2 regions of the Streptomyces sp. NPDC058257 genome follow, and region 2 is predicted to be linked to the other one. Evidence: riboswitches for the same ligand, from Rfam matches in the RefSeq annotation. Region 2 holds a riboswitch; the other holds the start of a gene.
The links. Region 2 has a riboswitch for ZMP and ZTP ahead of ACFVXC_RS35020 (bifunctional 5,10-methylenetetrahydrofolate dehydrogenase/5,10-methenyltetrahydrofolate cyclohydrolase). Riboswitches for the same ligand answer to the same signal wherever they lie in the genome.
Positions count from the first base shown of each region.

Region 1: another riboswitch for ZMP and ZTP. It lies ahead of glyA (serine hydroxymethyltransferase); the one in region 2 lies ahead of ACFVXC_RS35020 (bifunctional 5,10-methylenetetrahydrofolate dehydrogenase/5,10-methenyltetrahydrofolate cyclohydrolase).

Region 1 is NZ_JBHVXJ010000003.1:602,885-607,058, reverse strand. Features, by position in the region: gene ACFVXC_RS11770 (SAM-dependent methyltransferase) at 1-626, shown strand, start outside; gene rocD (ornithine--oxo-acid transaminase) at 676-1,878, opposite strand; ZMP/ZTP riboswitch at 1,990-2,081, shown strand; gene glyA (serine hydroxymethyltransferase) at 2,124-3,419, shown strand; gene trpS (tryptophan--tRNA ligase) at 3,574-4,174, shown strand, end outside.
Region 2 is NZ_JBHVXJ010000021.1:155,203-159,376, forward strand. Features, by position in the region: gene ACFVXC_RS35015 (DMT family transporter) at 1-772, shown strand, start outside; gene ACFVXC_RS35020 (bifunctional 5,10-methylenetetrahydrofolate dehydrogenase/5,10-methenyltetrahydrofolate cyclohydrolase) at 799-1,659, opposite strand; ZMP/ZTP riboswitch at 1,681-1,766, opposite strand; gene ACFVXC_RS35025 (DMT family transporter) at 1,950-2,996, shown strand; gene ACFVXC_RS35030 (2OG-Fe(II) oxygenase) at 2,891-3,673, shown strand; gene ACFVXC_RS35035 (2OG-Fe(II) oxygenase) at 3,764-4,174, shown strand, end outside.

The DNA of each region.
Region 1 (4,174 bases), on a different contig from region 2:
TCCTCGGGCGCGCCGTGAGCCACCTCGTGACCGAGTGCGGCATCCGGCAGTTCCTCGACATCGGCACCGGCCTGCCGACCGCCGACAACACCCACGAGGTCGCCCAGCGGCTCGCCCCCGAGTCCCGTGTCGTCTACGTGGACAACGACCCGTTGGTCCTCACCCACGCGCGCGCCCTGCTCACCAGTACCCCCGAGGGCAGCACCGACTACCTCGACGAGGATCTGCGCAATGTGGAGGCGATCCTCGAACACGCGGCCAAGACCCTGGACTTCGACCAGCCGGTGGCGCTGATCCTGCTCGGAGTCGTCATCTTCATCGAGGACGACTCCGAGGCGTACGGCATCGTGCGCCGCCTGCTCGACGCGCTGCCGGCCGGCAGCCACCTGGTCCTCTCGCACACGATCACAAGCCCGGAGATGCCCGACGTGGACGAGGCGGTGGCGTTCTGGAACGAGAACGGCACACCCAGGCTCACGCAGCGCGCCCCCGGGCAGGTCGCCGCGTTCTTCGAGGGCCTGGACCTCCTGGAACCCGGCGTGGTGTCGTGCAACCGCTGGCGCACGGAGACCGCACCCGGCGTCGAGGACGTGGCCATGTTCGGCGGGGTCGGAGTCAAGCACTGACCCCGGACCGGATCACCCCCGGAACTACGCCAGCCCCCCCCCCCCGGAACTACGCCAGCACCCCCCGCAGCTGGTCAAGCCCCCAGTCCAGGTCCTCCTTGCTGATCACCAGCGGCGGAGCGATCCGGATCGTCGAGCCGTGGGTGTCCTTGACGAGGACACCCCGGCCCATCAGCTTCTCCGAGATCTCGCGGCCCGTGCCGTGCGACGGGTCGATGTCGACGCCCGCCCACAGCCCGCGGCCCCGCACCTGTGTCACCGCGCCCGTCCCGGCGAGCAGTCCCAGTTCGGCGTGCAGATGCTCGCCCAGCTCGGTGGCCCGCTGCTGGAACTCGCCCGAGCTCAGCATCGCGACGACCTCAAGGGCCACCGCGCACGCCAGTGGATTGCCGCCGAACGTCGAGCCGTGCTCACCCGGCTTGAACACGCCGAGGACATCCGCGTCCGCCACCACCGCGGACACCGGCACGACGCCCCCGCCGAGCGCCTTGCCCAGGATGTACACGTCCGGCACCACGCCCTCGTGCTCGCACGCGAACGTCCTGCCCGTCCTGCCGAGCCCCGACTGGATCTCGTCCGCCATGAAGAGGACGTTCCGCTCCCGCGTCAACTCCCGTACGCCCGCGAGATATCCGGCCGGGGGTACGAGGACCCCCGCCTCGCCCTGGATCGGCTCAAGGAGCACGGCCACGGTGTTCTCCGTGACCGCGGCCCGCATCGCCGTCAGGTCGCCGTACGGCACGATCTCGAATCCCGGCGTGTAAGGACCGAAGTCCGCCCGCGCCTCGGCGTCCGTCGAGAAGCTGACGATGGTCGTGGTCCGCCCATGGAAGTTGTCGCGCGCGACAACGATCTTCGCCCTGCCGTCGGGCACGCCCTTGACCTGGTACCCCCACTTCCTGGCGGTCTTCACGGCCGTCTCCACCGCCTCGGCGCCGGTGTTCATCGGCAGCACCATCTCCTTGCCGCACAGCTCGGCGAGGCGTGTACAGAACTCGGCGAACCGGTCGTGGTGGAAGGCCCGCGATGTGAGCGTCACCCGCTCCAGCTGCTCCTTGGCCGCGTCGATCAGACGGCGGTTGCCGTGCCCGAAATTCAGGGCCGAGTACCCGGCGAGCATGTCGAGGTAGCGGCGCCCCTCGACGTCCGTCATCCAGGCGCCGTCGGCCGACGCGACCACGATGGGCAGCGGGTGGTAGTTGTGCGCGCTGTGGGCTTCGGCCGAGGTGATGAACTCTTCGGTAGTCGACACGGGGTCTCCGTTCGTCCTGCGGCGGCGGGCGGGTGTGGTGCCCTGTTTCTATCGTCGCTCGGATCGCGGACGAAGAAACCCGCCGCGGCGGCGTGCCCGCTAGGCTGGCCGCTACAGCACGGCGACTGGCGCGCGGGGAACGGACCCCGGGGGAGCCGTGCGAGGCAGAACCCTTCGAGGTGCCGACCGCCTGGGCACCCCGGGACCACGACCGGACACTGACCGCTCGCCCCGGAGGACGCCGTATGAACCGCCCCCTTTCCCCGGATCTCCCGAACACCCTCAGCCATCCCGCGCTCGCCGCCGAGGACTCCGAACTTGCCGCTCTCATCGCTGCCGAGGAGCAGCTCCAGGCCGACACCCTGCGCCTGATCCCCAGCGAGAACTACGTCTCCACGGCCGTCCTCGAAGCCTCCGGCACGGTCCTTCAGAACAAGTACAGCGAGGGCTACCCTGGCCGCCGCTACTACGAGGGCCAGCAGAACATCGACCCCGTCGAGCGCCTCGCCGTCGCCCGCGCCAAGTCCGTCTTCGGCGTCGAGCACGCGAACGTGCAGCCCTACTCCGGCTCCCCGGCCAACCTCGCCGTCTACCTCGCCTTCGCCGAGCCCGGCGACACCGTGATGGGCATGGCCCTGCCCATGGGCGGCCACCTCACCCACGGCTGGGGCGTCTCCGCCACGGGCAGGTGGTTCCGCGGCGTCCAGTACGGCGTCCGCCATGACACCGGCCTGATCGATTTCGACGAGGTGCGCGACCTCGCCCTCAAGGAGCGCCCGAAGCTGATCTTCTGCGGTGGCACCGCACTCCCCCGCACCATCGACTTCGCCGCCTTCGCCGAGATCGCCCGCGAGGCGGGGGCCGTCCTCGTCGCCGACATCGCGCACATCGCGGGCCTGATCGCGGGCGGCGCCCACCCCTCACCGGTGCCGTACGCCGACGTGATCTCCACGACCACCCACAAGACCCTGCGCGGCCCGCGCGGCGCGATGCTGATGTCCCGCGAAGAGCACGCCAAGGCCATCGACAAGGCAGTCTTCCCCGGTCTGCAGGGCGGTCCGCACAACCAGACCACCGCGGCGATCGCCGTCGCCCTGCACGAGGCGTCGCGGCCCTCCTTCCGCGACTACGCCCACGCCGTCGTCGCCAACGCGCGGGCACTCGCCCAAGCCCTGCTCGACCGCGGCTTCGACCTGGTCTCCGGCGGTACCGACAACCACCTGATCCTGATGGACCTCACCCCCAAGGACGTACCGGGCAAGGTCGCCGCCAAGGCCCTGGACCGGGCCGGGATCGTCGTCAACCACAACACCGTGCCCTACGACCCGAGGAAGCCGTTCGACCCCTCCGGCGTCCGCATCGGCACCCCCTCGCTCACCTCCCGGGGCCTGGGAACGCAGCACATGCCGACCGTCGCCGACTGGATCGACCGGGGCGTCGCCGCGGCCCGCGCCGGCGACGAGGACGCCCTGACGAAGATCCGGTCCGAGGTCGCCGACCTGATGGCAGCCCATCCCGCTCCGGGCCTGCCCGCCCACTGAGCCGCGGCCCCTGAACGCACTGTGTTCCTCGTCTCATCGGAGACGGGGAACAGCAGCAACGGACTGAACGCCGAAGCGCCGGATCACAAGATCGCGGCACACCCGTCACACGACTGTTTCCGAGCTATGAGAGTCACCTGAGAGAATGAGCCCCATGGCCATTGATCGTCCTCGCGTGCTCTCCGGAATCCAGCCCACCGCAGGCTCGTTCCACCTCGGCAACTACCTTGGCGCGGTCCGCCAGTGGGTGGCGCTGCAGGAGTCTCACGACGCCTTCTACATGGTGGTGGACCTGCACGCGATCACGATCCCGCAGGACCCGGCCGAGCTGCGCGCCAACACCCGGCTCGCCGCCGCCCAGCTCCTCGCCGCGGGACTCGACCCCGAGCGCTGCACGCTCTTCGTCCAGAGCCACGTCCCCGAGCACGCCCAGCTCGGCTGGGTCATGAACTGCCTCACGGGCTTCGGTGAGGCGTCGCGCATGACGCAGTTCAAGGACAAGGCGGCCAAGCAGGGTGCCGACCGCGCCTCCGTGGGCCTCTTCACGTACCCGGTCCTCCAGGTCGCGGACATCCTGCTCTACCAGGCGAATCAGGTTCCCGTCGGTGAGGACCAGCGCCAGCACATCGAGCTGACCCGTGACCTCGCGGAGCGCTTCAACGGCCGCTTCGGTGAGACGTTCACCGTTCCGGCGGCGTACATCCTCAAGGAGACGGCGAAGATCTTCGATCTCCAGGACCCGGCGATCAAGATGA
Region 2 (4,174 bases):
CGGCGCTGCCACAGGCGCCTTGGCGTTCGGTGTCATCGGCCCCGCCGGTGTCGTGGCCGTGCGGCAGTGGGTCGCGGGAGCCGTGCTCCTGACGGTGGGCAGGCCCAGGATACGCGCCTTCACCTGGCGTCAGTGGTGGCCGCTGCTGTGCCTGGCGGCGGTCTTCGCCACCATGAACCTCTCCCTCTACACCGCGATCGACCGCGTGGGCCTCGGCCTCGCGGTGACCCTTGAGTTCCTGGGCCCGCTGTCGGTCGCGCTGGCCGCGTCCCGCCGTGCGGTGGACCTCGGCTGTGCGGCCGTCGCGGGGGTGGCGGTGGTGGCCCTGGCCCGCCCGCGGCCCAGCACGGATTACGTCGGTATCGCGCTCGGCCTGCTCGCCGCGGCCTGCTGGGCCTCGTACATCCTGCTCAACCGTACGGTCGGAGCCCGCCTCCCGGGCGTCGAGGGCTCGGCCGCCGCCGCGGGGATCTCCGGGCTCCTCTATCTGCCGGTCGGCATCGTGGTCCTCGCCCACCACCCGCCGACGGCCACCGCCCTTGCCTGCGCCGCCACCGCGGGCATCCTCTCCTCCGCGGTCCCCTTCCTCGCCGACCTGCTCGCCCTGCGCCGGGTCGACGCCCGCTTCTTCGGGATCTTCATGAGCGTCAACCCGGTCCTCGCGGCGCTGGTGGGCATGGTCGTCCTGGGCCAGGCCCTCGACTGGGTGGAGTGCCTCGCCATCGCGGCGATCGTGACGGCGAACGGGGTCAGCGTCCTGAGCCGTTCCTGAGCCACTCCCTTCTCAGACGACCGTGATCAGCTCAGGCCGAGCTGCCGCGTCGCCGCCTCGACCGTCTGGGCGAGGAGCACGGCGATGGTCATGGGTCCGACGCCGCCGGGTACGGGCGTGATCAGGCTCGCCCGGTCACGGGCGGTGTCGAAGTCGATGTCGCCGACGTTCCCCGGGTTGTAGCCCGCGTCGATCACCACGGCGCCGGGCTTGATGTCCGCGCCGGTGATGAAGCGCGGGCGTCCGACCGCGGCGAGCAGGACATCGGCCTGCCGCACGATCGCTGACAGGTCCGCGGTGCGCGAGTGGCAGTACGTGACCGTCGCGTCCCTGCCCAGGAGCAGCATCCCCGCGGGCTTGCCGAGGATGGCGCTGCGTCCCACGACGACTGCGTGCTTGCCGGTGAGGTCGACGTCGTACTCGTCGAGCAGGCGCATGATGCCGCCGGGGGTGCAGGACACGAAGCCGGGCAGGCCGAAGCCCATCGCCGCGAAGGAGTGCATGGTCACCCCGTCGACGTCCTTGTCCGGCGCGATCGCCTCGAAGGCGGCGCGCTCGTCGATGTGGGGACCTGCGGGGTGCTGCAGCAGGATGCCGTGGACGGTCGGGTCCTGGGAGAGCGCGGTGATCGTCGCGACCAGTTCGGCGGTGCCGACCGAAGCGGGCAGGGCGACGTGCCGTGACTCGATGCCGGCCTTCTCGCAGCGGGAGCGCTTCATACGGACGTAGGTCACCGAGGCGGGGTCCTCACCGACGAGGACGGTCGCGAGGCACGGGGACACACCGGTGCGACGGCGGATGTCGGCGGCGGTCGCGGAGCTCGATTCGACGATGCGACGGGCGAGGCCGGTGCCGTCCATCGGGCGAGCTGTCTGCGTCTGGGGCATGTGCCACTCCTGAGCTTCAGGGTGAGTCGCCCAGGCGCGCGGCATCGACACGATGTCAGGCCGCTCCCCGGTGGTGCTCCACCTCAGCGCCAGTCACGGCCCGCCTCTCAGCCTAAGGGACGGTGCGGGACGAGGGGCGCTGGTATTGCGGATGTAGCTGAGCTTAATGAAAGTTCAAATCTTGTTGCTTGTCCTTTCATGTCGGTGACGGCATCGTTCCCTGACAAGGATCCGGCCAAGGAGAGCGAGAGCGAACAGTGAATGGCGTCCCCGGAAGAACCCGGGCAGCGGTGAGAGTGGGCGTACTCGCCCTCCTGTGGGGATCGACCTTCCTCTGGATCAAACTGGCCCTGGAAGGCCTGTCTCCCGTGCAGGTCACCCTCCTTCGCTGCGCACTCGGCGCGGCGACCCTGACGGTCCTGCTCTTCGGTACGCGGGGCCGCCTTCCCCGGGGCCGTGCGACGTGGAAGCACGTCTTCGTCGCCGCCTTCTTCTGCAACGCCCTGCCCTTCGGCCTCTTCAGCGTCGGCCAGCAGACCGTCGACTCCGGTGTGGCGGGCGCCCTGAACGCGACGACTCCGCTGTGGTCCGTCCTGATCGGCCTCGCCATCGGTACGGAACGAGGCCTGCGCCCCATCCGCCTCGCCGGGCTCCTCATCGGTTTCGCGGGTACGTCGCTGATCTTCGCGCCATGGCAGCAGTCAGGCCTGACGAGTTGGGGCGCGCTCGCCATCGTGGGCGCGGCGGCGAGCTACGCCGTCGGTTTCGCGTACATGGGGCACCACCTCGTCGGGAAGGGTGTGCCCACCCTCTCCCTCTCCGCCGCCCAGCTCATGGCGGCCACGGGCCTGACGGCACTGGCCCTGCCGGTCGGCGGCCTGGAGACGATCCACGTGGATCGCACCGCGCTGATCGCCGTGGTCGTCCTGGGGATCTTCGCCACCGGCGTCACCTTCCACCTCACCTACCGGATCATCGCGGACGAGGGCGCGACCAACGCGGCGACCGTCGGGTATCTGCTGCCGGTGGTCTCCGTGGCGCTGGGCGCCATCGTGCTCGACGAGGCGTTCAGCATCCGGGTGGCCGTGGGGATGGCGGTCGTGCTTGTCGGCGTCGGCATGACCCGTCGGCGGAACGCCGTGTCCGAATGCCGCCAGCACGCGTACCCGCGGGCGGCGAACATCGAGTACGCGCGGGCCAGCCTGCCCCACGGTACGAAGGACACGGAATCATGCACAAGACCATCCTCACCCCCGACCTCTTCGGCCCCGAGCCCGGGTCGGACGCCCCGCCCCGCGGTCCGTCCGAACCGACGATTCCCGCACTCGGAGAACTGAAGTGGGCTGATCTCTATGCCCAGTTGAACGCGGAGGGCGTGGCGCTCACGCCTCCGCTGCTGTCGCGTGAGCAGTGTCAGGAGATCATCGCCACGTTCGACGAGCCGAGCCGCTTCCGCTCGACCGTGGTCATGCAGCGGCACAACTTCGGCCGTGGCACCTACAAGTACTTCGCCGACCCGGCCTCCGTCCCGCTCGTGCGGACACTGCGCGAGAAGCTGTATCCGCCGATGGCGTGGATGGCCAACCAGTGGGCCCCGCAGCTCGACGAGCGCACCTTCCCGCCCACGCTGGAGGAGTTGCTCGCCGAGTGCGCGGAGAACGGGCAGCGGCGCCCCACCCCGCTGATCCTGAACTACGGCGAGGGCGACTACGCCTGTCTGCATCAAGACGTCTACGGAGACATCGTCTTCCCGCTGCAGATCGCCGTCATGCTGAACGAGGCCGGCGAGGACTTCACCGGCGGGGAGAACGTCTTCGTGGAGCAGCGGCCGCGCTTCCAGTCGCGCGCCGTGGTCGTCAAGCCGCAGCTCGGCCAGGGCATGATCTTCCCTGTCCGGCACCGGCCCGTCCGCGGCCGCGACGGCTACCGACGTCACCCCATGCGGCACGGCACCAACGCCGTGGAATCCGGCCACCGCAACACGCTCGGCGTGATCTTCCACAATGCCCGCTGACGGCAGTGCGCGGCGTGACGTCCCCATGCCGTCAACACGCGTGATCGCGACACCCGCCTCCGATCCGCACGACCACGAAGGGTTCTGATCATGATCGACACCACTCACGTGGCGGATACCCGTGTCGGTGAACGCGTCGCCGCCGAGAACTGGGACGCGCTGACCGCCGAGCTCGACGAGTACGGCCACGCCCTCACCGGCCCGCTTCTGACCCCCGGCGTCTGCCGCGACATCGCCGCCCTGTACGACGACACCGACCGCTTCCGCGCGACCGTCGACATGGGCCGCTACCGCTTCGGCTCCGGCCGCTACCGCTACTTCACCCACGAACTCCCCGATGTAGTACGCGAGTTGCGTGCAGCGTTCTACCCTCGCCTGCTGCCCATCGCCCGCGACTGGGCCGAGAAGCTCGGCAAGCCCGCCCCCTGGCCCGGGAGCCTGGAGGAGTGGGTGGGGATGTGCCACGCGGCCGGGCAGGTCAAGTCCGCCCAGATCCTCCTG